Regions from separate parts of the Tardiphaga sp. vice154 genome, predicted to be linked through region 1. Evidence: predicted binding sites of a transcription regulator. Region 1 holds the regulator's gene; each other region holds the start of a gene.
The links. The regulator PhoB, encoded in region 1, activates phosphate uptake and scavenging genes when phosphate is short. The targets are predictions, from matches to a motif close to TGTCATNNANCTGTCAT.
Positions count from the first base shown of each region.

Region 2: a site for PhoB is predicted at 3,653-3,669, ahead of FIU28_RS13030 (DUF47 domain-containing protein). Genes of this name have one in related genera too.
Region 3: a site for PhoB is predicted at 3,605-3,621, ahead of ppk2 (polyphosphate kinase 2). Genes of this name have one in related genera too.
Region 4: a site for PhoB is predicted at 2,184-2,200, ahead of FIU28_RS20380 (esterase-like activity of phytase family protein). Genes of this name have one in related genera too.

Region 1 is NZ_CP041399.1:1,218,523-1,225,631, reverse strand. Features, by position in the region: gene FIU28_RS05745 (amidohydrolase/deacetylase family metallohydrolase) at 1-273, opposite strand, end outside; gene FIU28_RS05740 (MarR family winged helix-turn-helix transcriptional regulator) at 409-918, shown strand; gene FIU28_RS05735 (cytosine permease) at 1,117-2,529, shown strand; gene phoB (phosphate regulon transcriptional regulator PhoB) at 2,686-3,402, opposite strand; gene phoU (phosphate signaling complex protein PhoU) at 3,419-4,129, opposite strand; gene pstB (phosphate ABC transporter ATP-binding protein PstB) at 4,155-4,979, opposite strand; gene pstA (phosphate ABC transporter permease PstA) at 4,976-5,821, opposite strand; gene pstC (phosphate ABC transporter permease subunit PstC) at 5,882-6,880, opposite strand.
Region 2 is NZ_CP041399.1:2,783,101-2,790,209, reverse strand. Features, by position in the region: gene FIU28_RS13045 (peptide chain release factor 3) at 1-1,356, opposite strand, end outside; gene sugE (quaternary ammonium compound efflux SMR transporter SugE) at 1,512-1,826, shown strand; gene FIU28_RS13035 (inorganic phosphate transporter) at 1,931-2,944, opposite strand; gene FIU28_RS13030 (DUF47 domain-containing protein) at 2,959-3,603, opposite strand; gene FIU28_RS13025 (methyl-accepting chemotaxis protein) at 3,945-5,855, shown strand; gene FIU28_RS13020 (branched-chain amino acid ABC transporter permease) at 5,925-6,893, opposite strand; gene FIU28_RS13015 (branched-chain amino acid ABC transporter permease) at 6,895-7,109, opposite strand, start outside.
Region 3 is NZ_CP041399.1:4,550,765-4,557,873, reverse strand. Features, by position in the region: gene FIU28_RS21395 (branched-chain amino acid ABC transporter permease) at 1-355, opposite strand, end outside; gene FIU28_RS21390 (branched-chain amino acid ABC transporter permease) at 352-1,221, opposite strand; gene FIU28_RS21385 (amino acid ABC transporter substrate-binding protein) at 1,252-2,469, opposite strand; gene ppk2 (polyphosphate kinase 2) at 2,629-3,555, opposite strand; gene FIU28_RS21375 (methyl-accepting chemotaxis protein) at 3,658-5,403, opposite strand; gene FIU28_RS21370 (YebC/PmpR family DNA-binding transcriptional regulator) at 5,592-6,338, shown strand; gene ruvC (crossover junction endodeoxyribonuclease RuvC) at 6,504-7,031, shown strand; gene ruvA (Holliday junction branch migration protein RuvA) at 7,028-7,109, shown strand, end outside.
Region 4 is NZ_CP041399.1:4,349,648-4,356,756, reverse strand. Features, by position in the region: gene FIU28_RS20385 (methyl-accepting chemotaxis protein) at 1-695, shown strand, start outside; gene FIU28_RS20380 (esterase-like activity of phytase family protein) at 770-2,125, opposite strand; gene FIU28_RS20375 (Bug family tripartite tricarboxylate transporter substrate binding protein) at 2,340-3,314, opposite strand; gene FIU28_RS20370 (sensor histidine kinase) at 3,432-4,928, opposite strand; gene FIU28_RS20365 (methyl-accepting chemotaxis protein) at 5,410-7,109, shown strand, end outside.

The DNA of each region.
Region 1 (7,109 bases):
GACGCCCGATTGCACGCCCACCATGTCGGGATTCATGCCGAAACGCCCCGAGACATATTGATAGACATGCGCGTGGGTGTCGATCAGGCCCGGCAGCACCAGCTGGCCGGTGACGTCGACCACTTCCTTCGCGCTGGTCGGCAAGATGTCGGACTGCACGGCCGCGATCTTGCCATTGCGGATGGCGACATCCTTCAGGCCGTCGATGCCCGAGGCCGGATCGATGACGCGGCCGCCGCGCAACAGCAAATCAAAAGTGGCGGTGACGGACATGACGGTCTCCTCTTACTTAACGGCAGGCTCTGCAGGTCTGCTTCAAATGCGAAGCATACTTCGTATTTTACAAAAGCAAAGACCATGCCATAAGAAACCGATGCTGCGTTTGCGAAGCCGAACGATCAGGAGAGCATGTTGCCATCAGCCAAACCGCCAAGCGACCGGATTGCGCCCAAACCCGCGCACCGCCCCTGGCCGCTGCAACAAAGGCCCGGATTTCTGATCCGCCGGTTGCATCAGATCCACGTCGCGCTGTTTCAGCAGGCCTGCGCCAGCTTCGACGTGACGCCGCTGCAATACAGCCTGCTGTCGGCGCTTGCAGGGCGCGGCGCGGCAGACCAGACTACTTTGGCTGCAGATATTGCTCAGGATCGCACCACCACGACGGGCGCACTGAAGCGACTGGCCGCGCGCGGGCTCGTGGAACGCACGATCGACGGCAATGACCGACGCGCCCAACTGTGCCGGCTGACGCCATCGGGCGCCGCCCTGCTCGCCCGCCTGGAAACGCCGGCGCGCGACGCCCATCGCGCCACGCTCGGCCGGCTAAGCAGGAAGGAACAGGCCGTCTTCATCGCGATGATGCAGCGAATAGTCGCAGAGCAAGCGACTGACGGCAGCGACGGGACGAGCGACCACTGAACTCTGCAACGCTCGCTTGGACCGATTCGACGCAAGGCGTGGCTACAAGATGGGCAGCTTGCTTGGCAAACAGCACACAGTTCGATGCACGCTCGGCGTGTTGAACCGATCGCTCATTTCCTGATCAGACGCATGCGCTACTCTGGTACAGTTCTTGCTGATCGCTTTCGCCGGTAGTTTTCATCAGCGGGGGCGAGCATGACGAATTCCGAGTTGCGGGCCGACATTCACAGCATCGAACCCATTCCCGACGCCGACCGGGATTCCACCGGACCGCAGCAAATGTGGATCTGGGCCGGCGCCAACATCGCGCCGGTGAACTGGGCGCTCGGCGCGCTCGGCATTATTCTCAAGCTCGGCCTGCTGGAAACGATCGCCGTGATCGTGATCGGCAACCTGATCGGCTGCGCAATCTTCGGCGCCTTCACGGTGATGGGCCACAAGACCGGCGTCAACCAGATGGTATTGAGCCGTGCCGCCTTCGGCCGTCGCGGCGCCTATCTGCCGAGCCTGCTGATGTTCCTGATGACGCTGGGCTGGATCGGGGTCAACACCTACTTCCCCGCCAAGATCTCGATGGCCATCCTCGCCCAGTTCGGCATCAGTGACACCTGGACCGCGAACTTCCTCGTCATCACCCTCGTGATGGTGCTGCAGGTGATGATCGGCATCTATGGCTTCTATGCCATCCGTACCTTCGAGAAGTACACCGTGCCGGCGACCGTGGCGATCATGGTGCTGATGAGCATCCTGGCCTGGAGCCAGGCCGGCGTCGTCAATTGGGGCCTCAAGACGTCGCTGGAGCCCGGCGCGCATCTGGCGATGCTGACGCTGCTGATGACCGCCGTCGGCGTCGGCTGGGGAATCTCGTGGGTGACCTGGGCCTCGGACTATTCGCGCTTCGTGCCGCGCACCATCTCCTCGAGACAGGTCTTCTGGTACAGCTACATCGGCATGTTCGTGCCCTCGGTGTGGCTCGCTGTCCTCGGCGCTACCATCGCGTCGGTAACGCTGGATGCCGATCCGGCCAAGATGGTCAGCGCGGTGTTCGGCGGCGTTGCCGCGCTGCTGGTGCTCTTGATGGTTCTGCATGGGCCGATCGCCAGCAACATCCTCAACGTCTATTCGGCGGCGCTGGCGGCGTTGAGCATGGGCCTCAAACTGTCGCGCACGGCGCTGGCGCTGATCGTCGGTGTCGCCGGCTATGCGGTGACGATCTACTTCATCTCTGCGCCGTCTTTCGCCAAGGCGTTCGACAACTGGCTGATCAGCCTGTTGATGTGGATGAGCCCCTATGCCGGCGTGATCCTCGCGGACTTCTTCGTGAAGCGGAAGGGCGTGATCGACGTCGCCGAACTCTACAAGTCTCCGCAGACGAGCGCCTATGGCGATATCAATTGGAGCGGAATGATCGCCTTCGGCGTCGGCTTGGTCGCCGCATGGCTGTTTCAGGACGGGCTGGTGCCGGCGCTGCAGGGACCGATCTCGATCAACCTGCTGGGCGGCGCCGATTTGAGCTGGCTGGCCGGGATTCTGGTGGCGGGCGGTGTTTATCTTGCGATGGACAAGTACGCTGCCACGGCGCCGGCGATCGCGAGCCCGGCGGAGTAAACACCTCCCGCACCACCTTTTTACGAAAACGACGTTCGGTCTCTAGCCCAGCCGCGACGCACGGTTACCTCTCCCCGCCGGGGAGAGGTAACCGAGGGTCGCGGCTAGAATTTGATGTGGGATGGCAAGCAAGCGAGCGCTAAGAACTCTGCTCGCTCAGCTTGCCTGTTCGGCGCTGATGCTGGCGAAGCGGTCGTCCAGCGCGTAGCCGGCGCCGCGCACGGTGCGGATCGGATCCTGCTCGCCGCGCGGGTTGAGGATCTTGCGCAGACGGCCGATATGCACGTCGACGGTGCGCTCGTCGATATAGATATCGCGGCCCCACACGCTGTCGAGCAGTTGCTCGCGGCTGAACACCCGGCCGGGATGTTCGAGGAAGAATTCGAGCAGGCGATATTCGGTCGGGCCGAGATCGATCGGCCGGCCGGAACGAACGACGCGGCGCTTGTCGCGGTCGAGCTCTATGTCGCCGAACGACAGCACGGTCGCCAGCCGCTCCGGCGCGGCACGGCGCAACAGGCCCTTCACGCGGGCCAGCAGCTCCGGCACCGAGAACGGCTTGACGATGTAATCGTCGGCGCCGGTGGCCAGGCCTCGGACGCGTTCGCTTTCCTCGCCGCGCGCCGTCAGCATGATGATCGGCAGCGACTTGGTCTCCGGACGCGCGCGCAGCCGGCGGCACAATTCGATGCCCGACAGGCCCGGCAGCATCCAGTCCAGCACCACCAGATCCGGCACCCGCTCTTTCAAGCGGGTGTCGGCGTCGTCGCCGCGGGCGACGGTCTCGACCTCGTAGCCTTCGGCGTCGAGGTTGTAGCGCAGCAGCGTGGTCAGCGCTTCTTCGTCTTCGACCACCAGAATGCGCGCGTTCATGGGCTTGTCTCTCTCGTTAAACCGGGGCGTTGGCGAAATTGGTCATATCGCCCTTCGGGCGCTTGTCCAGGATCGCTTCGCCCTCAATCATGTAGAATACGGTTTCGGCGATGTTGGTGGCATGATCGCCGATCCGCTCGATGTTTTTGGCGCAGAACATCAGATGGATGCAGAACGAGATGTTGCGCGGATCTTCCATCATGTAGGTCAGCAGTTCGCGGAACAGCGAGGTGCAGATCGCGTCGATCTCCTCGTCGCCCTTCCACACCGCCATCGCCGCCGGCAGATCATGCGCGGCGTAGGCATCGAGCACGGCCTTGACCTGCGAGCGCACCAGATCAGTCATGTGTTCGAGGCCGCGGATCAGCTTCAGCGGATGGAAGTCGCTGTCCAACGCATTGACGCGCTTGCCGATGTTCTTGGCGAGATCGCCGATCCGCTCCAGATCGGTGGCAACCCGCATCGCGCCAACGATCTCGCGCAGATCCACCGCCATCGGCTGACGCCGGGCAATGGTGAGCACGGCACGCTCTTCGATGACGCGCTGCAGTTGGTCGATTTCCTGGTCGGCGGCGGCCACCTTCATTCCCAGCGGAATGTCGCGACGCACCAAGGCGTCGACGGAATCGGTGATCTGCCGCTCCGCGAGACCACCCATTTCAGCGACCAGCCGGGTCAATTCCTGCAGGTCGCCGTCGAAGGCCTTGGTCGTGTGTTCGAAAGCCATATCAATCCCTCCCGCGTTCAACGCGTCAGCCGAACCGGCCGGTGATGTAATCCTGGGTACGGCGATCTGTCGGCGAGGTGAAGATCTTGTTGGTCGGGCCGAATTCGATCAACTCGCCGAGATACATGAAGGCGGTGCTGTCAGAAACGCGCGCCGCCTGCTGCATGTTGTGGGTGACGATGGCAATGGTGTAGTCGTTCTTCAACTCGTCGATCAATTCCTCGATCTTGGCGGTCGAGATCGGATCCAGCGCCGAGCACGGCTCGTCGAACAGGATCACCTCGGGCCTGACCGCAATGGTGCGCGCGATGCACAGGCGTTGCTGCTGGCCGCCCGACAGGCTGAGACCGGAGGCGTTCAGCTTGTCCTTGACCTCGTTCCACAGAGCGCCGCCGCGCAGCGCCTTCTCGACGCGGCCATCCATCTCCGACTTCGAGATCTTCTCGTAGAGACGCACGCCGAAGGCGATGTTTTCGTAGATGGTCATCGGGAACGGCGTCGGCTTCTGGAACACCATGCCGACGCGGGCGCGCAGCAGGTTGAGATCCAGCTTCGGATCGAGCACGTTCTGGCTGTCGAGCATAACCTGACCCTCGGCACGCTGGCCGGGATAGAGGTCGTACATGCGGTTGAAGATGCGCAGCAGCGTGGACTTGCCGCAGCCCGACGGGCCGATGAAGGCGGTGACGCGGTTGGCGACCAGCGTCAGGTTGATGTGCTTCAGCGCGTGATGGTCGCCGTAATAGAAATTCAGGTCGCGGACGCTGACCTTGGAGCGCTCCTCGCCCATCGCCACCTGCGGCGGCAGGGAAACCGAGGATACGCCGGAAGATACGGATAGTTCACTCATTTCGCTGTCCTCTCGGCGCCGAGAATGCGCGCGCCAATGTTAAGGGCAAGTACGGCCAGGGTTATGATCAGAGCGCCGCTCCAGGCCAGCTGCTTCCAGTACTCGTAGGGGCTTTGAACGAAATTGTTGATGGTCACCGGCAGGTTGGCCATGGTCCTGGTGAGATCCAGGCTGAAGAACTGGTTGCTCAGCGCGGTGAACAGCAAGGGCGCAGTTTCGCCGGCGACGCGGGCCGTCGCCAGCAGAACGCCGGTGATGAGGCCGGCGCGGGCGGCGCGGTAGGCGATCCGCTTGATCACCAGCGAACGCGGCAGGCCGAGCGCCGAGGCCGCTTCGCGCAGCGGATTGGGCACCAGGCCGAGCATGTCCTCGGTGGTCCGGACCACCACAGGGATCACGATCACGGCCAATGCCAATGAACCGGCGAAGGCCGAGAAACCGCCCATCGGCACCACCACCGCGCCATAGACGAAAAGGCCGATGATGATTGAGGGCGCCGACAGCAGGATGTCGTTGATGAAGCGGATCACATCGGTGAGCCGGTCGTTCTTGCCGTATTCGGCCAAATAGGTGCCGGCGAACAGGCCGAGCGGCGCGCCGATGCCGACGCCGATCGCCGTCATGATGATCGAGCCGACGATGGCGTTGAGCAGGCCACCTTCGGCGGAGCCCGGCGGCGGCGTGTTCTGCGTGAACAACTGCACGCTGAGGCCGGCGAGGCCGTTGCTGAACAGCGTGAACAGGATCAGCGCCAGCCAGGAGACGCCGAAGATGGCGGCGCCGAAGCACAGCGCACGGATCAGCATGTCGAAACGGCGGCGGGAAGCGTAAATCGGGTTCATGACATCACCTGAAGCATGATGGCCTTATCCGAAAACCGGTATCCACTTTTCGGGGCCATGCTAGTTACCCGCCTTCTTTTCGAGACGCATCAGCATCAGCCGCGCGCCCGACAGCACGAAGAATGTCAGCACGAACAGCAGCAGGCCGAGCAGGATCAATGCGGACTGGTGCAGGCCATCGCTTTCCGCGAACTCGCTGGCGATCGCTGCCGAGATAGTGGTGCCCGGCCCGAATAGCGACCCGGAAATCCGGAACGAGTTGCCGATGATGAAGGTCACCGCCATCGTCTCGCCGAGCGCGCGGCCGAGCGCCAGCATGATGCCGCCGATCACGCCTACCTTGGTGTAGGGGATGACGACATTGCGCACGACTTCCCAGGTGGTGCAGCCGACGCCATAGGCGGCTTCCTTCAGTACCGGCGGCACCGTCTTGAACACGTCGACCGAGATCGAGGTGATGAAGGGCAACACCATGATGGCGAGGATCAGCGCCGCGTTGAACAGGCTGAGATAAGAGGGCGGGCCGGCGAAGATGGTGCCGAGAACCGGCACGCCTTCAAAAGTGGCGATCATGAACGGCTGCACATGATCGGCCAGATACGGCCCGAGCACGAAGAAGCCCCACATGCCGTAGATGATCGAGGGAATGCCGGCGAGCAGTTCGATTGCCATGCCAATCGGCCGGCGCAGCCACTGCGGGCACAGCTCGGTGAGGAAAATCGCGATGCCGAGGCCGACCGGAATGGCGATCGCCATGGCGATCACCGAGGTCACCAACGTGCCGTAGATCGGGCCGAGCGCACCCAGCACCGGCGGATCGTTGGCCGGCGCCCAGCGCTGCGTCCACAGGAACGCCAAGCCGTATTCCTTCATCGCCGGCCAGGCGCCCGCGATCAGCGAGAGAATGATGCCGCCGAGAAGCAGCAGGACGGACATCGCGCACAGGCGCGTGATCCAGTAAAATGCCTGATCACCGAACTTGAAGGCGCTCAGCGCCTTCGCACGATCATACGGTCCGGCAGCTTCCATCGACGAGCTCTGTACGGCCATATCTGCCACGCCAGTCCCCTGTTTTTACTGTACTGGATGCACGGGCGCATCGTTGAGAAATTCGAGCTGCGCTGATGCCGCGCTGCGGTCGTCGTTATGGTGAGCCACCAGTCCCGCGGCCCCCCCTTGCGGGGGAGGGTGGCGCGAAGCGCCGGGAGAGGGCGAGCCGCAAGCGCCGTCGCCCGGCGCCCCCCTCTCCCTGCCCCTCCCCAAAGAGGGGGGAGGGTACACTACTGCC
Region 2 (7,109 bases), 1.6 Mb from region 1:
GAGCTGCAGGGGACCGACGACGCCGACCAGAGCTGGCGCGCCGTCGCGCGGGCGGAACACCTGCACGACGCCCTCCTCCGACATCTGCTGCAGCGCTTCCTTCAGCTTCTTCGCCTTCATGGCGTCGCCGAGCCGCACGCGGCGGACGATTTCCGGCGCAAACGAGGGCACGCCGATGAAGGTGAGGTCCTCGCCGTCGGTCAGCGTGTCGCCGATCCGCAGCGTGCCGTGGTTGGGAATGCCGACGACGTCGCCGGCATAGGCCTCGTCCGCCAAAGCGCGGTCCTGCGCGAAGAAGAACTGCGGGCTCGACAGCGACATGTTCTTGCCGGTGCGCACCAGCTTGGCCTTCATGCCCCGCGTCAGCTTGCCGGAGCAGAGACGCGCAAACGCAATGCGGTCGCGGTGGTTGGGATCCATGTTCGCCTGGATCTTGAACACGAAGGCGGACATGCGCAGCTCGTCGGCCTCAACCTTGCGCAAATTGGCCTCCTGCGCGCGCGGCGGCGGCGCGAACTGGCCGAGCCCCTGCAGCAGATCGCCAACGCCAAAATTGCGCAGCGCCGAACCGAAATACACCGGGGTCATGTGGCCCTCGCGAAACGCCTGCAGGTCGAACGGCTTGCTGGCTTCCTTGACCAGCGCCAGCTCTTCCAGCGTCTCGGAGACGTCGAGATTGGGATGGCGTGCGGCGAGATCGGCGACCTCGATCTGCTCGGCCGCACCGGTCTTGGCGCCGCCGCCTTCCAGCAGGCGGATGCCGCCGGTGTGGATGTCGTAGGTGCCGAGGAAGTCGCGGCCACGGCCGACCGGCCAGGTCATCGGCGTGGTGTCGAGCGCCAGCGTCTTCTCGATCTCGTCCAGCAGATCGAAGGTGTCGCGGCTTTCGCGGTCCATCTTGTTGATGAAGGTGATGATCGGGATGTCGCGAAGACGGCAGACCTCGATCAGCTTCAGCGTGCGCGCCTCGATGCCCTTGGCGGCGTCGATCACCATCACGGCGGAGTCGACGGCGGTCAGCGTGCGATAGGTGTCTTCGGAGAAGTCTTCATGGCCCGGCGTATCCAAGAGGTTGAAGACGAGGTCCTGGAACTCGAAGGTCATCACCGAGGTGACGACCGAGATGCCGCGGTCGCGCTCGATCTTCATCCAGTCGGAACGGGTCGAGCGGCGCTCGCCCTTGGCGCGGACCTGACCGGCGAGATTGATGGCGCCGCCGAACAGCAGCAGCTTTTCCGTCAGCGTGGTCTTGCCGGCGTCAGGATGCGAGATGATCGCAAAGGTGCGGCGGCGCGCCACCTCGGCGGCAAAGGTGGAGGGTGCGGGCTGGTCTGTGGGGATGGCAATGTCGGACATGACGTGCCTGTGGCAGGGAAACCCGGCGCAATCAAGGGAATTTGACGGGATTGCGGTGGTTGCAGCCCGATCTCGCGTGTCGCATATAGGGAGGTGGAGGACGACCTCCGACCCCAATCCATTCGCAGGACGGCCTGCTTGTTCCGGAGGCTGTCATGGCGTGGTTGCTGTTGTTCATCGCGGGTCTGCTCGAGGTCGGCTGGGCGGTCGGGCTGAAATATACCGAAGGTTTCACCAAGCTGGTTCCCTCGGTGCTGACCCTGACCAGCATGACCGCCTCGGTCGGCATGCTGGCGATGGCGCTGAAGACGCTGCCGATGGGCACGGCCTACGCGGTATGGACCGGGATCGGCGCCGTCGGCACCGCGATCCTGGGCATCATCCTGTTCGGCGACCCCTCGAGCTTCGCCCGGATCGCCTGCATCGGGTTGATCGTGGCCGGAATCGTCGGGCTGAAGCTGGTGAGCTGAGGCATGAGTAGCCTGGATGGAGCGAAGCGCAATCCAGGGCAACCGCTTATGCTGAAACGCTGATCCCGGATTTCGCTTCGCTTCATCCGGGCTACAAAACTGGGTCAGAACCTGACGTGCAGCAGCGTCACGGCCCAGTACGACAGCGCGGCGACGATCGCCGACGCCGGGATGGTGATGACCCAGGCGTAGACGATCGAGCTCGCCACGTTCCAGCGTACCGCCGAGACCCGGCGCGCCGCGCCGACGCCGACGATGGCGCCGGTGATGGTGTGGGTGGTCGAGACGGGAACGCCGAGGAACGTCGCCATGAACAGCGTGGCCGCGCCGCCGGTCTCGGCGCAAAAACCCTGCATCGGCGTCAGCTTGGTAATGCGCAGGCCCATGGTGCGGACGATGCGCCAGCCGCCCATCAGCGTGCCCAGCGCCATCGCCGCCTGGCACGACAGCACCACCCAGAACGGCACCGAAAATTCGCTGCCGAGATGGCCCTGCGAGTACAGCAGCACCGCGATGATGCCCATGGTCTTCTGCGCGTCGTTGCCGCCATGGCCGAGCGAATACAGCGAGGCCGAGACGAACTGCAGAATGCGGAAGGCGCGGTCGATCGCAAACGGCGTCGAGCGCACCGAGGCCCAGGACACGATCGCCGTCAGCAGCAGCGCCAGCAGGAAGCCGACCAGCGGCGACAGCACGATGGCCAACAGCGCCATCGACAGGCCCTTCCATTCGGCGGCGGCGAAGCCCGCCTTGGCGAGGCCGGCGCCGAGCAACCCGCCGATCAGCGCGTGCGAGGAACTCGACGGGATGCCGAGCGCCCAGGTGATCAGGTTCCAGACGATGGCGCCCATCAGAGCGCCGAAGATCACCGGCGCGTCGATCACATGCGGGTCGATGATCCCCGTGCCGATCGTGTTGGCGACGTGCAGGCCGAACACGGCAAAGGCGATGAAGTTGAAAAACGCCGCCCACAACACCGCATATTGCGGGCGCAGCACGCGGGTCGAGACGATGGTGGCGATCGAATTGGCCGCATCGTGCAAGCCATTGAGGAAGTCGAACAGCAGCGCGACAGCGATCAGGCCGATCAGCACCGGAAAAGCGAGCGTGGCGTCCACTGTGCGGCCCTGCCCTAGACTTGTTCGATGACGATGCTGTTGATCTCGTTGGCGACGTCGTCGAAACGGTCCGCCACCTTCTCCAGATGCTTGTAGATCTCCGCGCCGACGATGTAGTCCATCGTGTTGGCCTCGCGGTGCTTGAGGAACAGTTCCTTCAGCCCGATGTCGTGCAGGTCATCGACGCGGCCTTCCAGCTTGCCGACTTCCTCGGTGATGGCGGTCAAAAGCCCGACATTGTCGCCGATGTTCTGCATCAAGGGCAGCGCGCGGCTGACCAGCTTGGCGCATTCGACCAGCAGCGTGCCGATCTCGCGCATCGGCGGCTCGAATTGGCGCACCTCAAACAGGATCACCGCCTTGGCGGTCTGCTGCATCTGGTCGATGGAATCGTCCAGCGCGGTGATCAGGTTCTTGATGTCGACGCGGTCGAACGGGGTGATAAAGGTGCGACGCACCGCGGTCAGCACTTCCCGCGTGATGGCGTCGGCATCGTTCTCGAACTGGTTGACGCGCTGGCAGTACACCGGCGTCTCTTCGCCGCCGCGCAACACGCCCTGCAGCGCTTCGGCGCCCAGCACCACAGTCGCCGAATGGCGGGCGAACAGATCGAAGAAGCGCTCTTCACGCGGCAAAAAAGTTCGAAACCAGCGCAGCATGTTGACCCGGATGTCAGGAAGGCTCAGGGCACGCCGGCAGGCGGCACCCTGTCACATGGCTGTCATAAAGCATTTTGACGGGGTCGGGAAAATGCACGGGCGGTGTCCATCCACCGCTTTCTGTCGCCATGTGACAGGCACATCACAAAATTCGCCCATTCGAAAAAATACAGTTTTGCGTATCTCGTTACCATTATGCATTGATTCAGAAATGGCCGCCTAGAAGCGCACGACGTCGGTGTCAGGGGACCATTGCCATGTTCGGGCTACGCCATCACGAATCTTTTCGTCAGCGACTATCTGTTTCCCGACTTCGGATCGGTCTGCGACTGCAGATCGCGATGCTGGCGCTGGCGGGCGTCGCGCTGACCGGCGCGATCTGCCTTGCAGGCCTGCACTACGGCAGCGCCGCCCAGCAACAGGCCGACAGCAGCGTGTTGCTGCGCGCAGATGTGACCAGCCTGTCCGACAATTATTCGGAAGCCGGCCAGATCGGCGCGGCCTTCCTGCGCAAGCCCGGCGAAAAGCTGGTCGATCGACACGATCAGGTGCTGAAGCAGGCCCTCGCGCATTTGACGGCCACCGAGAAACTGCTGGAAGCGCTGAAGACCGACGCGCCGAAGCAGATCTCGGCGCTGCGATCGGGCATGAATCTCTATGCCACCCGCTTTCACAATATCGTCGCGGCGCAACGCATCATCGGCTTCACCGAGAAAGACGGCCTGCAAGGCAAGATGGCCGCAGCGGCGCGTCACGTCGAGCAACGCCTGGGCGAATTGCAGCAGCCACAACTCGCGATGCTGTTCTGGATGATGCGCGTCAACGAGAAGGATTTTGCGCTCCGCGGCGAGGACAAATATTTTGACCGGCTGCGCGAGCGCGTCAGCGATTTCGAAACAGCGCTGAAAGCACTGGCGTTGCCGGCCGGCCAGAGCGCCGAGATGGCCACGCTGATACGCAGCTACGAGAGCAGCTTCATGGCCTACAGCGTCAGCCAGGGTTCGCTCAACGAAGAGGCCGAAGATTTCGCCAGTGTCTTCGAACGCACGCGGCCGCCGTTGACGGAACTCAGCCAGTTTGCGACCGAGCGCTACGAGGCCGCCACGCGACATGCCGACGAGAGCCGCGACCTGCTGTCGTGGACGATCCGGATCGCCATTCCGGTCATCGGCCTGCTGGCCTTGATCTTCGGCCACCGAATTGCAAAATCGATCTCCCGCATGACACGCGCCATGCAGCAGCTCGCCGATGGCGAGTTCGACGTGGTGTTGCCGGGCCTCGGCCGCACCGACGAGATCGGCGCGATGGCCAGAGCCGTGGAAGCGTTCAAGATCAAGGCGGCCGACCGGGCCCGGCTCGAGGCCGATGCCAGGATCGAGCGCGACCACATCGCCAGCGCGCAACGCAAGGCGGAGATGCGCCGGATTGCCGATGCGTTTGAGAACGCGGTTGGCGAAATCATCAACACCGTGTCGACGGCCTCGACCGAGCTGGAGGCGACGGCGGTGACGCTGACGGCAACGGCCCAGTTGACCGAAACGCTCGCCCACAGCGTCACCACGGCGTCGACGGAAGCGTCCTCCCACGTCCGGTCGGTGGCCTCCGCGACCGACGAGATGTCGATGTCGGTCCGCGAGATGGGCCGCCAGTTGTCGGAATCCACCGAGATCGCCGGCGCAGCGGTACGCCAGGTCCAGGACACCGACCTAAAGATCATCGCGTTGTCACAGGCCGCGGTGAAGATCGGGACGGTAGTCGACCTCATCGCCAAGATTGCCCAGCAGACCAACCTGCTGGCGCTCAATGCCACCATCGAGGCCGCCCGCGCGGGCGATACCGGCCGGGGCTTTGCGGTGGTCGCCCAGGAGGTGAAGATGCTGGCGGCGCAGACCGCCACGGCGACCAGCGAAATCCGGACGCAGATCGGCGGCATGCAGACCGCGACCGAGGTTTCGGTGGCGGCGATCAAGCTGATCAGCACCACCATCGACCGGCTGTCGGACATCGCCAGCAACAGTTCGGTGGCGGTCGACAAACAGCAGGCCGTGACCAGCGAAATTGCACGCAACGTGGAACGCGCCACCGCGGGATCCGGTGAGGTCAATCATCAGATCGTTGAAATGAGCCGCGGCGCCAGCGAGACCGGTTCGGCATCCGCACAGGTGTTGACGTCGGCGCAACAATTGTCCGGCGAGAGCAACCGGCTCAAGACCGAGGTGGAGAAGTTTCTCGCGACCGTGAGGGCGGCGTGACACCCCGACCACGCCACCAGTCGTCCCCGCGAAAGCGGGGACGACATTCTCAAGGTTCAAGCGTCCGGATTACAGCGAGCGTTTGAAGTAATGCCCGATCTCGCCGATGATCCCGCGGCGGAAAGTCAGCACACAGACCACGAAGATCACGCCCTGGATCACCGTCACCCACTGGCCGAAGCCGGCGAGATATTGCTGCATGGCGATGATGACGAAGGCGCCGACCACCGGGCCGAACAAGGTGCCGAGGCCGCCGACCAGCGTGATCAGCACGATCTCGCCGGACATCGTCCAGTGTACGTCGGTGAGCGAGGCGTTCTGCGCCACGAACACTTTCAGCGAGCCGGCGAAGCCCGCCAGCGTGCCGGACAGGATGAAGGCCATCAGCTTGTACTGGTCAGTCTTGTAGCCCAGCGAAATCGCGCGCGGCTCGTTCTCGCGGATCGCCTTCAGCACCTCGCCGAACGGCGAGTTGATGGTGCGGTAGATCAAAAGGAAGCCGAGCAGGAAGCCGGCCAGGATCACGTAATACAGCGTGGTCGAATTGGCGAGGTTGAAGATGCCGAACAGCTTGCCCTGCGGGATGCCCTGGATGCCGTCCTCGCCATGGGTGAACGGCGTCTGCAGATAGACGAAGTACAACAGCTGCGACAACGCCAGCGTGATCATGGCGAAGTAAATGCCCTGGCGGCGGATCGCAATCAGCCCGGTGATGACCGCCAGCGCGCCGGCGCCGACGGTGCCGACGAGAATGCCGAGTTCCGGCGACAGCCCCCAGACTTTGAGCGCGTGCGCCGTGAAATAGCCGGCGGTGCCGAGGAACATCGCATGGCCGAACGACAACAACCCGCCGTAGCCGATCAGCAAATTGAAGGCGCAGGCCAGAAGCGCAAAGCACAAGGCCTGCATCACGAAGAACGGATAGACACCGGTCAGCGGCACCACCGCCAGCAACGCGGTCATCAGGACGAACGCGATCATCGCATCGTTGATGCGACGGCGCGGCTGCGGAATGGCGTTTTCAGTAATCGTCGTCATATCAAGCCGCCCGTCCCGTCAGTCCAGAAGGTTTCACCAAGAGCACCAACACCATCAGTACGAAGACCACGGTGTTGGAGGCTTCGGGGTAGAAATATTTGGTCAGGCCCTCAACGATCCCCAGCGCGAAGCCGGTGATGATCGAGCCCATGATCGACCCCATGCCGCCGATCACCACCACCGCGAACACCACGATGATCAGGTCGGCGCCCATCA
Region 3 (7,109 bases), 2.3 Mb from region 1:
CGAGACCGAAGGTGAAAATGACGAAATGCACGCCGCTCAGCCGCAACGTCGAGAGGCCGACGAGCACTGCCATCGCGGCGCCAATGCCGGCGGCCACCAGCAATACCAGCGACCACGGCAGCTGCTCGCCGAGCACCGCCACGGTATAGGCGCCGACGCCGAAGAAGGCGGTGGTCGCCAGCGAGACGTAGCGGGTCGGCCCGGAGAACATCCCCCAGGCGGTCGCCAGCACGGTGAACTGCAGCAGGCTGATGGCCAGGGAGAGATAATAGGCATCGACCAGGCTGGGAACGAAGGCCAGCGCAGCAATGGCGGCAAGGCCGGCGAGGGCGGCCGCAACTTGAGATGCTGTCATCGTTGCACCCGCCCGAACAGGCCGGCGGGCTTCACCAGCAGCACGCCGAGGAACAGCGCAAAATTGACCGCCAGCGTCAGGCCGGGATCGACATAGGTGGCGACCAGCGCCTCGCTGAGGCCGAGTGCCAGGCCGGCGACAAGGCAGCCGAGCAGATTGCCGACGCCGCCCATCACCACCACGATCAGGGCCTTCATGGTGAACACCACGCCGGACGTGGCGCTGAAGGTCAGGAACATGCTGATCAGCACACCGGCCGCCGCGACCAGCGCGCCGCCGAGCGCGAAAGCGAGTGCCGCTGTCTTCGTCACGTCGATCGCAACCAGCTGCGCCGCCACGGGATCGACTGCCACCGCCCGGATCGCGGTGCCGATCCGGGTCCGCGTCAACGTGAGATACAGCGCAAGGCCGACGACCACCGCGAGGCCGAAGGCCAGCATCCGGTTCAGCGCAATCACCTCACCCACCACCGTCACCGGCACGGCGAGGAACGAGTAGCTGAAATAGGCACCGCCGAACATCGTCAGCATGATGCCCTGCACGATGAACATCATGCCGAACGTGGCCAGGATGCTGTCGACCTCCAGCGCGTCGCGGGTCTTCGCACGGCGCACCAAGGGGGTCAGCAGCACGCGGTACAGCAGCCAGCTCGCGGCGAAGCTGAGGGGAATGACGAGTAACAGGCCCAGCAGCGGATTGAGCGCCCAGCCGGTGAACAGCCAGTACGACGCGAAGGCGGCGGCGATCAGGAATTCGCCGTAGGACAGGTTCATGATCCGCGCGACGCCATATTGCAGCGTCAGTCCCATTGCGATCAGCGCATACATACCGCCCAGCACGAGGCCGGTGAGAACTGCATTGGTCATTCCCTCAGTCCGGCCGCCGATTTCCGGCGATCACGGCGCCTTCCACGCCGGCTTCGGCAGGATCGGCGCGCGGGCGCCTTCGTTGGTCGATGGCCCGACGCCGTAGAAGTCGCCGTCCTGCCATTGCCCGACCCACCAGTATTGCGTCGGCATGTTGTTCTCGAGCTTGACCTTGCCGATCACGGTATCGAACGTGCCGGTCTGCAGGTCCTTGATGACCGCGGCGCGGTCGATCTTGCCGACGCGCTCGATCGCCTGCTGCAACATCTGCAGGCTGGCATAGGTCACCGCGCTGGCCCAGCGGTCGGGCTCGGCGCCGTTGGCGGCGGAGGCCTTGTGGCGCGCCAGATAGTCCTTGATCGCCTGGCTGTCTCCGCTCCAGCCGCCGATCCCCATCACGCCTTCCGCATTGGCGCCGAACTTCTGCTTGAACAGCGGAAACGCCGTGCCGACGCCGGTATAGAACACTTTCGGATTGAAGCCCGCGATGCGCGACTGCTCGGTGATCGCAATCGTATCCGGCGGATAGCTGAAGGCAATGAAGACGTCGGGGTTCAGCGCCTTCACCTCGTTGATGATCGGGCTGAGGTCCTGGGTGCCGACCGGATAGGTCTTGTCGTAGGCCAGCTTGAAATTGGCCTTGGTCAGCGCAGGCCTCGCCGCGCCGGACAGATCGATGCCAAAGCCGTCGGCGATGCTGGCCATCGCCACGGTGTCGCCGATCTTGCCCTCGGAGCGCAGCTTCACCAGCAGTTCGACCAGCGTGTTGGCGGCGCCGGCGCTGGTGCCGAGCAGCCAGAAGCTGTTTGGCCAGCGCTTGGCCAGTTCGGGCGCGCGGTCGGTCACCGCGGTGGCAGCCAGATGCGGGTAGCCGGCCTTGTTGAGGATCGGCCCCACCGCGAGGTTGAGTCCGGTGCCCCATGGCGGCAGGATGAAATCGACCTTGTCCTGGGTGATCAGCCGGTCGAGGGCTTTCGCGGCCTCTTCCGCGCTGGAGCGGTCGTCATACTGGACGACTTCGATCGGCACGCGCTTGTCGCCGAGCTTGAGGCCGCCGGCGGCGTTCACTTCCTTGACCCACAGATCGTAGTTCGGGATCGTGGTAACCGCGGCGCCGCCGGCGCCCGGGCCGGTGCGCGAGATCGCATAGCCGATCTTGACTGAGGTCTGCGCCTGAACAGTTGCGCTCGCGCCGCAGGCAGCCATTGCCAGCAGTCCCGCCGCAAAGCGGGTGAATGGTGAAAGCATGTCGTCCTCCCCGGAGCCCCGTCGCCTTTCCGGCGATCGATCGCGCTACTTAAGCGGGCATTTTTACCGTTGTCCATGCGAACAACGAGGGACGCATCGGCAATCGCTGCTGCGGTGCAGGGGCGTTTCGCCGCAGGGCGGTGCGGCGGTTGCGGTCTGTCAGTAGCGCTGCGGCACGTAGAGCTCCGGCGGCACCGGCGTGCGGTGATAATCGGGATTGCGCACGCGCGGGGGCAGTTCGACCGGCGGCTGCGCGATCTCCTGATACGGAATCTGCTCCAAGAGATGCGCGATGCAGTTCAGCCGTGCCTTCTTCTTGTCGACGGCCTCGACGACGTGCCACGGCGCTTCCGCGATGTGGGTGCGGGCCAGCATGGCTTCCTTGGCCTTGGTGTAGTCCTCCCAGCGGCTGCGTGCCTGCACGTCCATCGGGCTCAGCTTCCACTGCTTGAGCGGATCGGCGATCCGCATGCTGAAGCGCAGGTGCTGCGCTTCGTCGGTGATCGAGAACCAGTACTTGATCAAAATGGTGCCCGAACGCACCAGCATGCGCTCGAATTCCGGCACCGAGCGGAAGAACTCTTCTACCTCGTCCTCGGTGCAGAAGCCCATCACGCGCTCGACGCCGGCGCGGTTGTACCAGGAGCGGTCGAACAAAACGATCTCGCCGCCGGCCGGCAGATGCGAAACATAACGCTGGAAGTACCACTGGCTGCGTTCGCGCTCGCTGGGTGCCGGCAAGGCGGCGACGCGGCAGACGCGCGGGTTGAGCCGCTGCGTGATGCGCTTGATGACGCCGCCCTTGCCGGCGGAGTCGCGGCCCTCGAAGATCACCACGACTTTCAGTTTGTGATGCTGCACCCAGCTCTGCAATTTGACGAGCTCGCCCTGCAGGCGGAACAGTTCCTTGAAATACAGCCGGCGATCGAGCGTCTCCTGCGGGGTGTGGCCTTCCATTTCGTTGGTCAGCGCATCGAGCCGCTCGTCGTCGATCTCCAGCTCGATTTCTTCGTCGAAGCCGTCGAGCATTTCCTCGCGGATGCGGTCGTGGGCGGATTGCACGTCGTCGATGGAAAGATTGGTCATCAGGGCTCCGCGGGGGGGATCGAAAGATCGCCGTTATCACCCCACGCAAATGTCACCCGTGTGACAAACGTTCCAAAGCAGCGGCGATCGGCCGCTGCGTCGTCAGAGCTTGTAGGCCATGCGGAACCCGCCCCAGTGCCGGCCCTGGACGCGGATCGGGACGTCGATCTCGCGCATCATTACGGTGACGTTGTTGCCCATGTCGCGGGCGTAGCTCTGGATCAGATAAGCGCGGGTGTTGCGGCCGGCGGCGAGACCCGCGGGGTCGTTGAAGATGCGGCGGTTGCGTGAATTGGCAGTGTTGAAGGCGACGTCGCCGGGACGCTGCGGTTTGGAATAGATGCTGTTGTGCACCGGCAGATAGCCGTTGCGGTCGATCGCCGCACAGAACGCCATCCGCTGGTCGGTCGCCAGCAGCCTGTCCTGGAAGTCGGGCAGAGCGCGGTCGGCCCAGTCGAGGATTTTCGTACGCACCTGGACCGGGTTGGAGCCGGCGATCTCGACATAGCTCTCGTCGAACATGTCCTCGATGCGGACGGCGCCGCGGGCGACGCCATCGGCGAAGATCTTGGTGATGGCTGCGCCGGCGTCGATCGCGCGGGTGACGAATTCGGTGTTCTCATCGTGGATCGCCCATAGCCGGTCTTCGATGCGATCGAGCAGTCGGGCATCGGGCGTCACGAACAGCGCGCGGGCGCCGGCCGGCGAATGATCCGCGATGCGCAGCCGGCAGGCGCCGACGTCCGCCAGATCCGCCGCGACGATGTCGTTGCGTGCCAAGGAGGCCGCCCCCGGTCCGCCGATCAGGACGCCTTCCAGCGAGATCTCGTAGACCGGGGCGGTCAGCGGGCCGCTGCGGCTCTGCAGCGTGATCTGCAGGTGGCAGGGCAGCCGTTCGCGCTTGCGCTCCTCCTCGCGTTCGCTCTGGCGCAGCAGCACCGCGCAACGCGCCTTCAGCTTGGAGGCAAAGGTCGTGACCGCCCGGCCGGCCTGCGCCACATCTTTACCATGCGCGGCGGCCTCATTGGCCGCCTGGTCGATTTCGGCGGCGCTGTCGCTCACCGAGACGATGAACTCGGAGGCCTGCGCGGCATTGCCGGATATCTCGCCGGTGGTGGCATTCTGTTCGGCGACCGAGTCGTTGACGCTGGCAAAGACCGGGCGGATCGCTTCGATCGCGCTGGAGATCCGGTGCACGGCATCGACCGAGCCGGCAGCGTCTTTCTGCAGGGCGTCGATCTTGCGCTCGATTTCCTTGGTGGCGTCCTGGGTCTGCACCGCCAGCGCCTTGACCTCGGTGGCGACCACCGCAAAGCCGCGCCCGGCCGCGCCCGCGCGCGCCGCCTCGATCGTGGCGTTGAGCGCCAGCATCGTGGTCTGGCGTGCGATCTGTGCGATCAGGGTGACGACGTTGCCGATCGCCGCCGATGAATCGCGCAACCGGTCGACGGTCACGCTGGCCTCCTGCGCGGCGGCGCCGGCCTCGTCGGCGAGTCGGCTGGCGTGGCGGACCTGGCTGCCGATCCCTTCGGCCGAATGGGTGAATTTGTCGGCGGCCTGGGAAAAGGTGGTGGCGGTCGATTGCGCCGCCTGCGTGCGTTCGGCCAGCGCGTCGGAGCGGGCGCGGATCAGCGTCAGCGTGGTCGCGGTGGCTTCGGCGCCGCCGGCGACCGACGACGAGGCGCGCTCGAGCTGCCGGATCAGGGCGCCGAGTTCGAGTTCCAGCAGGTCGAGAATGTCGCGCGCCTGGTCCGCCTCCGGCGCCAGCGGTGCCTCGGCGGCCACGACAGGCGTCATCGCTGGCTCGGCTGCCTGCGGCGGCCGCTTTTGAAACAGTCCAAATGCCATGATCAAATCCGCTGCACTGCAATCCAAGCGGGTATTCTTGCACCCTTGCATGAAATCATGATTAACAAAGCGGGATTGCCGGCGTTCGCTGGCCAGAAAGCACGCCTGTTTTTGATTTTGTGGGGCGCGCGGCCTATAACCCCGCGCCGCCGACACCTTGAAGCACCACCGAATCCGAGAGAGACCGCATGGCCGGACATTCCCAGTTCAAGAACATCATGCACCGCAAGGGCCGGCAGGATGCTCAGAAGTCCAAGCTGTTCAGCAAGCTGGCCCGCGAAATTACCGTCGCCGCCAAGCTCGGCATGCCGGATCCCGCGATGAACGCGCGGCTGCGGGCGGCGATGATCTCGGCGCGACAGGAGAACATGTCGAAGGATTCGATCGATCGCGCGGTCAAGAAGGCGATCGGCGGCGAGAGCGAGAACTATGACGAGATCCGCTACGAGGGCTATGGCCCCGGCGGCGTCGCCGTGATCGTCGAGGCGATGACCGACAACCGTAACCGCGCGGCCTCCGATATCCGCTCCTATTTCACCAAGTCCGGCGGCAATCTCGGCGAAACCGGCTCGGTCGCCTTCATGTTCGACCATGTCGGCATCATCGAATACGACGCCGCCAAGGCCTCTGCCGACGACATGCTGGAAGCCGCGATCGAGGCCGGCGCCGACGACGTGGTGTCGAGCGAGACCGGCCACGAGGTCTACGCCTCCAAGGAAACCTTTCGCGAGGTCGCCAAGGCGCTGGAAGTGAAATTCGGCGAGGCCCGCAAGTCCGAACTGACCTGGAAGCCGCATAACAACGTCCCGGTCGACGACGAGACCGGCGAGAAGCTGATCAAGCTGATCGACCTGTTGAACGAGCATGACGACGTGCAGAACGTCTATGCGAACTTCGAAGTGTCGGACGCGCTGGTCGCCAAGCTGGGCGGGTAAGCCTTACTGGCATTCCGGGGTGCGACGGCCCAGCCCGTGCGAACCTCAGCCACTCCAATTGGACTGGCGGCGCCGCCCGCGCCCCGGAACGACCGTGGTGGTTTCGTCGTGCACACTCCCTTGTTGCTATTTTGTTCTTAAGCTTTCGGCGGTATCACTCCGGGCATGACAAACATGCCGATTCGCCAAGCCGTCCGCATTCTGGGCATCGATCCGGGCCTGCGCCGCACCGGCTGGGGCGTGATCGAGATCGACGGCAACCGGCTGACCTATATCGGCTGCGGCACGGTGGAGCCGGCCGATACGCTGCCGCTGGCGAGCCGGCTGCTCGGTATCCATGAGGGGCTAGCGAAGGTGCTCGGCGAGTTCCAGCCGATGGAAGCCGCTGTCGAGAACACCTTCGTCAACAAGGACGGTGTCGCCACGCTGAAGCTGGGCCAGGCGCGCGGCATTGCCATGATGACGCCGGCGATGTTCGGCATCGCGGTGGCGGAATATGCGCCGAACCAGGTCAAGAAGACGGTGGTCGGTGCCGGCCACGCCGACAAGAACCAGATCCAGATGATGCTGAAAATCCTGCTGCCGAAGGCCGAGCCGAAGAGCGCCGATGCGGCCGACGCGCTGGCGATTGCCATCACGCACGCGCACCACCGCCAGAGTGCGCAGCGCCTGCTGCGGGTGGTGGGAGCATGATCGGCAAATTGAAAGGCCTGATCGATTCCTACGGCGAGGACTATGTCATCCTCGACGTGCAGGGCGTCGGTTATCAGG
Region 4 (7,109 bases), 2.5 Mb from region 1:
GCGCCGCCTCGCAGCGCTCCTCCGACGATGTCGGCACGGTGGCCTCCGCCGCCGAGGAGTTGTCGGCGTCGGTCAACGAGGTGTTGCGTCAGGTGGCGCAGTCGACCCACGTCGCCAGCCGCGCCGTGAGCGATGCCGAGCGCACCAATGCCACCGTGCAATTGCTGTCGCGCGGCGCCGAGAAGATCGGCGAGGTGGTGCAACTGATCCATAACATCGCTTCGCAGACCAACCTGCTGGCGCTCAACGCCACCATCGAGGCGGCGCGCGCCGGCGAATCCGGCCGTGGCTTCGCCGTCGTGGCCAGCGAGGTGAAGGCGCTGGCGAGCCAGACCGCCAAGGCGACCGAAGAAATCTCGGCGCAGGTGTCGGCCATGCAGGCCTCGACCAGCGAGGCGGTGGCGTCGATCACCGGCATCACCGGCACCATCGGGGAGATGAGCGAGATCACCAGCCGCATCTCCGGTGCGGTCGAGGAGCAGGGCAAGGCGACCCGCGAGATCGCGCAGAGCATCCAGTCGGTCGCCGCCGGCGCCCACGAGATCAGCAACAATATCAGCGGCGTCACCGCCTCTGCCGAGGCCACCGGTGCGGCGGCGTCGCACGTGCTGTCCAATGCACGAGACCTCGACGGCCAGTCCGGCATGCTGCGTGCAGCGGTCAGCGACTTCCTCAGCAAGGTCCGCGCAGCGTAGCCCTTGCTTTCCCTCCCCCACGAGGGGGGAGGGAACGATCAACGCGGGCTCCTCCGCCCGATCGCTTCTTTCGCTTACTTCGCCTTCAGGAAATCAGCGACTTCCAGCAGCACGAATTCGTTGTCGTCGGCCTTGTTGGGATCGCGGCTCGACGAGAACGGCAGGTTGTTGTCGTTGCCGACGATGATGTGCGTTGCATCGACGAGATCGACGTTCTCGATGGTGAAGAACGGGAAGGTCAGCACGCCGTCGTTCAGCGGCTTGCGGGCCACCTTGTCGGGGTCCTGGATCTTCATCAGGTCGATGAAGCCGATCTTGCGCACCGGCTTGCCGACATTGGCGTCGTTCATCTCGATCTTGAACACACGCTTGAACTTCGCCAGATCCGGGAAGCAGTCGGTGCCGCGCTTGCCCTCGGCGCAGGCCTTGTCCTTGGTCCCTTCGCCATTGTCGCGCTCGATGATCAGGCCGTTGTCGGCGCTGATCATGTTAAAATCGCCGATCGCATGGCCATTGTTCTCGAACACATACTGCCAGTAACGCCCGGTGAACTTCTCCGCCTTGACGTCGAACTCGAGAATTCGCGCGGCTTCCTTGCCGTCGACCTTCTCCCAATCCTTCTTCTCGGCATCCCAGATCGGGCCTTCCAGCAGGCCGTACAGGAAGCGGCCGTCCTTCGACGCCGCAAAGCCTTCATAGCCCTTGGAGCGGCGCAGGTTGACGTTGGTGAAGGTGGCGCCCGGCGCGCCAGGCGACTGCACCTGCCAATGGTCCGGCGAACGCACCGGCTTGCCGTCGGCGACGGTGTCGAACACGGCAAGAACCTTACCGGTCATGTCGGCCTTGATGATATAGGGGCCGAATTCCTCGCCGAGCCAGAAGTTGCCGTCGACGATCTGGAAGCCTTCGGTGTCGACGTCGGCGCCGGTGAGATAGCGCTTCGCGGTGTCCTCGTGGACGATGCGGAACGGCACCTTCTTGTCGGGGTCGTGCAGGAACACGGTGGCCTGGCGTTCGACCTTGCCGTTCTTCCAGTCGATCTTGTGGTGATTGAGATAGATCATGTAGTCGGCGGAGGTGTAACGCGAGCCGGCGCCGTTGTCGGTCAGCACCCAGAACGAACCGTCTGGCATCACCTTGATGCCGGAATGGCCCTGCAGCGGCTGGCCCTTCATCGGCAATGCGACGCCGGTTTCGCGCTCATAGGACTTGCCCATCACGGTGCCCAGCGCATCGACGCGCTTGCCGGTGGTGTATTTGCCCGAGGTCTTCAGGTCGTTCGGCGCATCCGCCGGGGCCTCGATGGTCGACAGCGCCGGCAGCACGGCGTGGCCGGCGAGCTTGGCGGGAAACTCGCCCTCGCTTTGCGCAAAGGCCGCGGACGACAGCAGCACGATCGACGCGACGGAACAGAGCAGTGAATGGCGCATGGTGGTTCTCCCAGAGCTATTGACGTGGCGAGTTCTGGGGGGTGGTCGTTACGGCCTGCTGACGGTTTGACGACGGGAGCGTGACAGTCGGGGAGAGCGGTGGGACATGACGCCGCGCTGCGGGTTAGTGCGCGCGCGTGTCTCTCGACATCTTTTCCACGTCGTCCCGGCTTGCGCTCCCACGCTGGCTCGCCGGGACGATACAGATTGGATTTTACTGCTTCTCGATCTTCGCGTTGGTGATCAGTCTCTCCCACAGCACCAGTTGCTCCTTCACGAACGTATCGAGCTCCTCCGGCGTCCCTGAAAACGCGTCCATGCCGAGCTCCGCCAGCCGGGCCTTCATCTCCGGCTTCTCGACGATCTTGCGGATCTCGCTGTTCAGCCTCGTCACGATCTCCTTCGGCAGGCCGGCGGGGCCGAAATAGGCCTGCCAGGAGGTGATGTTGAAATCCGGTACGCCGGCTTCCTGCATGGTGGGCAGCTCCGGCACCAGCGGCGAGCGCTTGGTCGTGGTGACGGCGAGTGCGCGCAGCGCCTTGCCGGTGACGTGCGGCAGGCCGCTCGGCACGTCGGTGAACATCATGTCGATGCGGCCGCCGATCACGTCGTTCATCGCCGGTGGCGAGCTCTTGTAGGGCACATGCAGCATCTCGATGCCGGCGTTGCGCGCAAAAGTGGCGCCCGACACGATCGCCGACGAACTGCCGGACGCATAGGTCAGCTTGCCCGGATTGTCACGGCCGTAGGCCACCAACTCGGCGACCGTCTGGGCCTTCACGTCGTTGTTGACCACCAGCATGAAGGGCAGGTCGCCGGTGCGCGCAATCGCCGTGAAATCCTTCACCGGATCGTACGTCATGGTCTTGAGCAGGAAGGGGTTCGCCGAATGCGATGTGTTGGTGGTGACGAACAAGGTGTAACCATCCGGCGCCGCACGCGCGACATAGGTCGCCGCGATCGAGCCGTTGGCGCCGGGCTTGTTCTCGATCACGATCGGCACACCGAGCGCTATGCCGAGCTGCTGGGAGATGATCCGCGTGGTCACATCGGTGCCGGAGCCGGCGGCAAACGGCAATACCAGCGTGACGGTGCGGTTCGGGTAGGTTGAAGTCTGTGCGGATGCGGCGCTGGTGAGGCTTGCTGTAACAACAGCGGCAGCCAACCATCGAATTCCGTGACGCAAAATCATTCTGTCGCTCTCCCTGCGCGCCGGCCTTGGTGGCCGGCTGTTGTTGCGGGCAGGCTAAACGAGGTTGGCGCGATCAGGAAGCCCTCCCGGCTGTCGTCCCGCGAAAGCCTGTGCTCAATCCAGCGCGCTCTCGATGGTGCAGACGACGCCGGTCGGCAGGAAGTCGACGGTCGCGCTGCCGCCGAGCTGGTCGCGGGCGCCGCGTTCGATCAGACGCGATCCGAAACCCCTGCGTGTCGGGGCGTGCACATGTGGGCCGCCGGTCTCGACCCAGGTCAGGTGCAGCCCGTCGTGGTCCGGCTCGGTCAGATGCCACGCGATGCTGATGCAGCCCGTGTCGTTTGCCAGCGCGCCGTATTTCGCGGCATTGGTGGCGATCTCGTGCAGGATCATCGACATCATCACCGCGCGCGGCGGCGCCAGCGGCACCTTCGGGCCATGAATGTGCACGCGGCTCGAGCCGATCACCGCATAGGGCTGCAGCACGCGGTGCACGACGTCGTGGATGCCGGCGCCGGTCCACTTCTCCTGGCTGAGCAGGTCATGCGCGCGGGCCAGCGCGCCGAGCCGGCCGTCGAAGGCGTCGCGTTCGGCCTTGCTGGCGCTGCGGAAGGTCTGGCTGGCGATCGCCTGCAGCACCGCGAGCGTATTCTTGACGCGGTGGTTGAGTTCTTCCACCAGCAGCACGTGCAGCGCCTCGCCGCGCGCGATCGCGCTGGCCATGCGAAGCGCAAAGCCGATCCCGATCAATAGCAACAGCACGCCGATCGCGATGGTGATGGCGAGATCGCGCCACAGCGGAGAGGCCAGCGAGGCCTGCGCGATCCCGACGCCGATGATCCATCCCGAGACCTGCGAGTGCGCGACTGCGGTGATCAGCGGAACGCCCTCCAGCGACACCGTTTCTAGCGAGGCTTCCGGTGCCTTGAACATCTCGGCGAACAGGGTCGGCGATGCCCGCTTGCCGACGGTCTGCTGCGGGTTCGGCACCCGCGCGAAGTTGATGCCCTCGGCATCGAACATCGACATCGTCCAGTCCGCATTGGGGCGCTGTTTTTCCAGCATGTCCTGGAACATGGCGATCGGCGGCGTGAACGAAATCACATAGACGACCCGCCCGCCGATGCTGACCGGCACTTCCACCGTCAGGATCGGCTTGTTCAGCACCGAGCCGATGAACAGTTTCGAGTAGGCCGGGCGGCCGGTATCGAACACCTTGCGGGTGATCTCGACGTTGTTGCGCCGGGGCAGCAGAGAGGCGTCGGTTGCCAGCGAGGAAAACAACTGGCGGCCGTCGCGGTCGGAGACCAGCAATACGCCGCCCGGCGAATACTGGTCGAGGAAACCCGAGGCGATGCCGCGGAACCGGTCGAAGTCGCCGGCGCGCAGCGAATTGGTCAGTGCCAGCAACTGCAGGCTGCCGGTCATGCGCAGTACTTCGCCATCGAGCACGGTGCGCAGGCTGCGCGCCGTCGCCAGTACCCGCGCGGACGCCTCGACGCGATCCTTCTGATAGCCGCGGGTGATGATGACGCTGGCAAAGATGATCAGTGGCAGCATGGTGCCGGCAACAAGCAACGCCAGCCGCATCGGCAATGAGATTTTCCGCATGCGGGCCCCGAAGGTGTTTGGCGAATACGTCAGCGAACCAGTCCCGCAATCATAGGGTCGATCGCGCCGCGCCGCTATGGTTTTCGAGAGACCGGGCCTGCCGCCGCTACGCCACGAAAACCCTCGCCAGCACCCGCGCGTAGCCGGCGAGGTGCATGCAGGCCATCGTCACTGGCGGGACACACGCCGTTCATGCAGCCGGTGTTGCAGATCGTGCTGGCGGTGGGCATCCTCATCGGCGGCTAGCGCGGGCCTATCGCGCGCTGCAGCCGCGCGCGGATTGATACCAGGACACCCGCCGTTGAAAACACGATTGGCCGCGTCGGACGGATGACTTCGCGGGGATAGGTCGCGTGGCGTACCGAGAAAAACTTAATGTTGCATGATCGAGATACCACTTGCGCCCGTCGCGCAAACCTTTCGTTAAGGCAGAATTATGCTCCACGCCATAGCTTGACGGCACAATTCAAAGGAACGTGTCATGCAAATCGGTCGTCTGTTTTCGCTCTCAATGCTCTCGGTGACGGGGCTGGCGGTTCTTCTGGGCGCCGAGATTCTCGTTCCACAGTATCGAACCATGGCGAGCAAGAGTGAGGCCATCAAGGCCGTTGAGGCGTATGGTGCGGTCCTTGTGGTCGGACAAAACGTCGCCGGGCAGCGTGCACCCTATGTCGGGCCTCTTTTCCAGGACGCTGCCGCTACGCCCGCCCAACTGGAGGGGATCCAGAAGGCCGTCAAGTCCTCCGATGATGCATTCGCGAAAGCGCGGACGGCGCTCGCTGCGTTGAGCGACGGCGCATCGGTGATCGAGGTGCTGAACCAGGCCGCGGCAAGTCTGTCGGATACGCGCGCTGCAGTCGACCGCGTCATGCCCGTTGCGATGACGGCGCGTGACCCCGCGATCGTCAAGGGGTTCCTGCCCGGCGTCGGCAAGGTGGTCTCGATGATCGAGCCGCTCCTGAACCGCCTCGAAAATAAGGTCGTGGTTGCGGACGCGTCGCTCACGTCGCTGCTGACGCTTGCCCGCACGGGACAGGATATGCGCGTCGCGGCGGGCTCCCGCGCCGCGACATTTACACTTCCGCTCGGCACCCGTCGTGCGCTGACCGCGGCCGAACTATCCTTGATGGATCGCGGCCAGGGCCGCATCGAGGCGGGTCGCGAACGCCTCGAGGCCCTGGTCGATCAGCTCGGCAAGCCGGAGCGGTTGGTCGTCCCGCTCAACGCGGCGATCCAGAAGTACTTTGTCGAGGTTGCGCCGATGATCGACAAGGAGATTCCCGCGGGCCGCACCGATGGCAACTACGTCATGACATCGACTGAACTGGCCAACGTCATCGTGCCGGCAATTCAAGGCTTCCTCGGCTTGCGCGACGTCGCGATTGCCGATGCGCTGGATCGTGCGCGTGCCGGCCGTGATGAAGCCATGCTGATGCTTGCTTTGACCGGTGCGGCGGTGCTGGCCCTGCTCGGCGTCGTCGCCGGCGTGACCTTCATGCTACGTCGTCGCGTGATCGCGCCGCTGGCCACGATAACGGAGGCGGTCAGCGAACTTGCCGCCGGTCGGCATGACGTGACGATCCCGGCGATCAATCGCACCGACGAGATCGGCACGATGGCCAAATCGCTTCAGGTGTTCAAGGAAGCCCTCATCTCCAAACAGGCCGCCGACGAGGCTGCCGCGGTGGAAGCCGACGCCAAGATCCAGCGCGGCCAGCGCATCGATACGATGACGCGTGATTTCGAGGCGATGATCGGCGAGATCGTCGAGACCGTCGCATCGGCGTCCACCGAACTGGAGGCATCCGCGGGAACGCTGACATCGACCGCCGAGCGTTCCGAGCAGATGACCACGCTGGTGGCGGCGGCGTCGGAAGAAGCCTCGACCAATGTGCAGTCGGTGGCCTCCGCTACCGAGGAGATGGCCTCGTCCGTGAACGAGATCAGCCGCCAGGTCCAGGACTCCGCGCGGATCGCGAGCGAGGCGGTGGTGCAGGCGCAGTCGACCAATGATCGCGTCGGCGAACTGGCCAAGGCGGCTTCGCGCATTGGCGATGTGGTCGAGCTGATCAATACCATTGCCGGGCAGACCAATCTGCTGGCGCTGAACGCGACCATCGAAGCCGCGCGTGCCGGCGAAGCCGGTCGCGGTTTTGCGGTGGTAGCGTCCGAGGTGAAGGC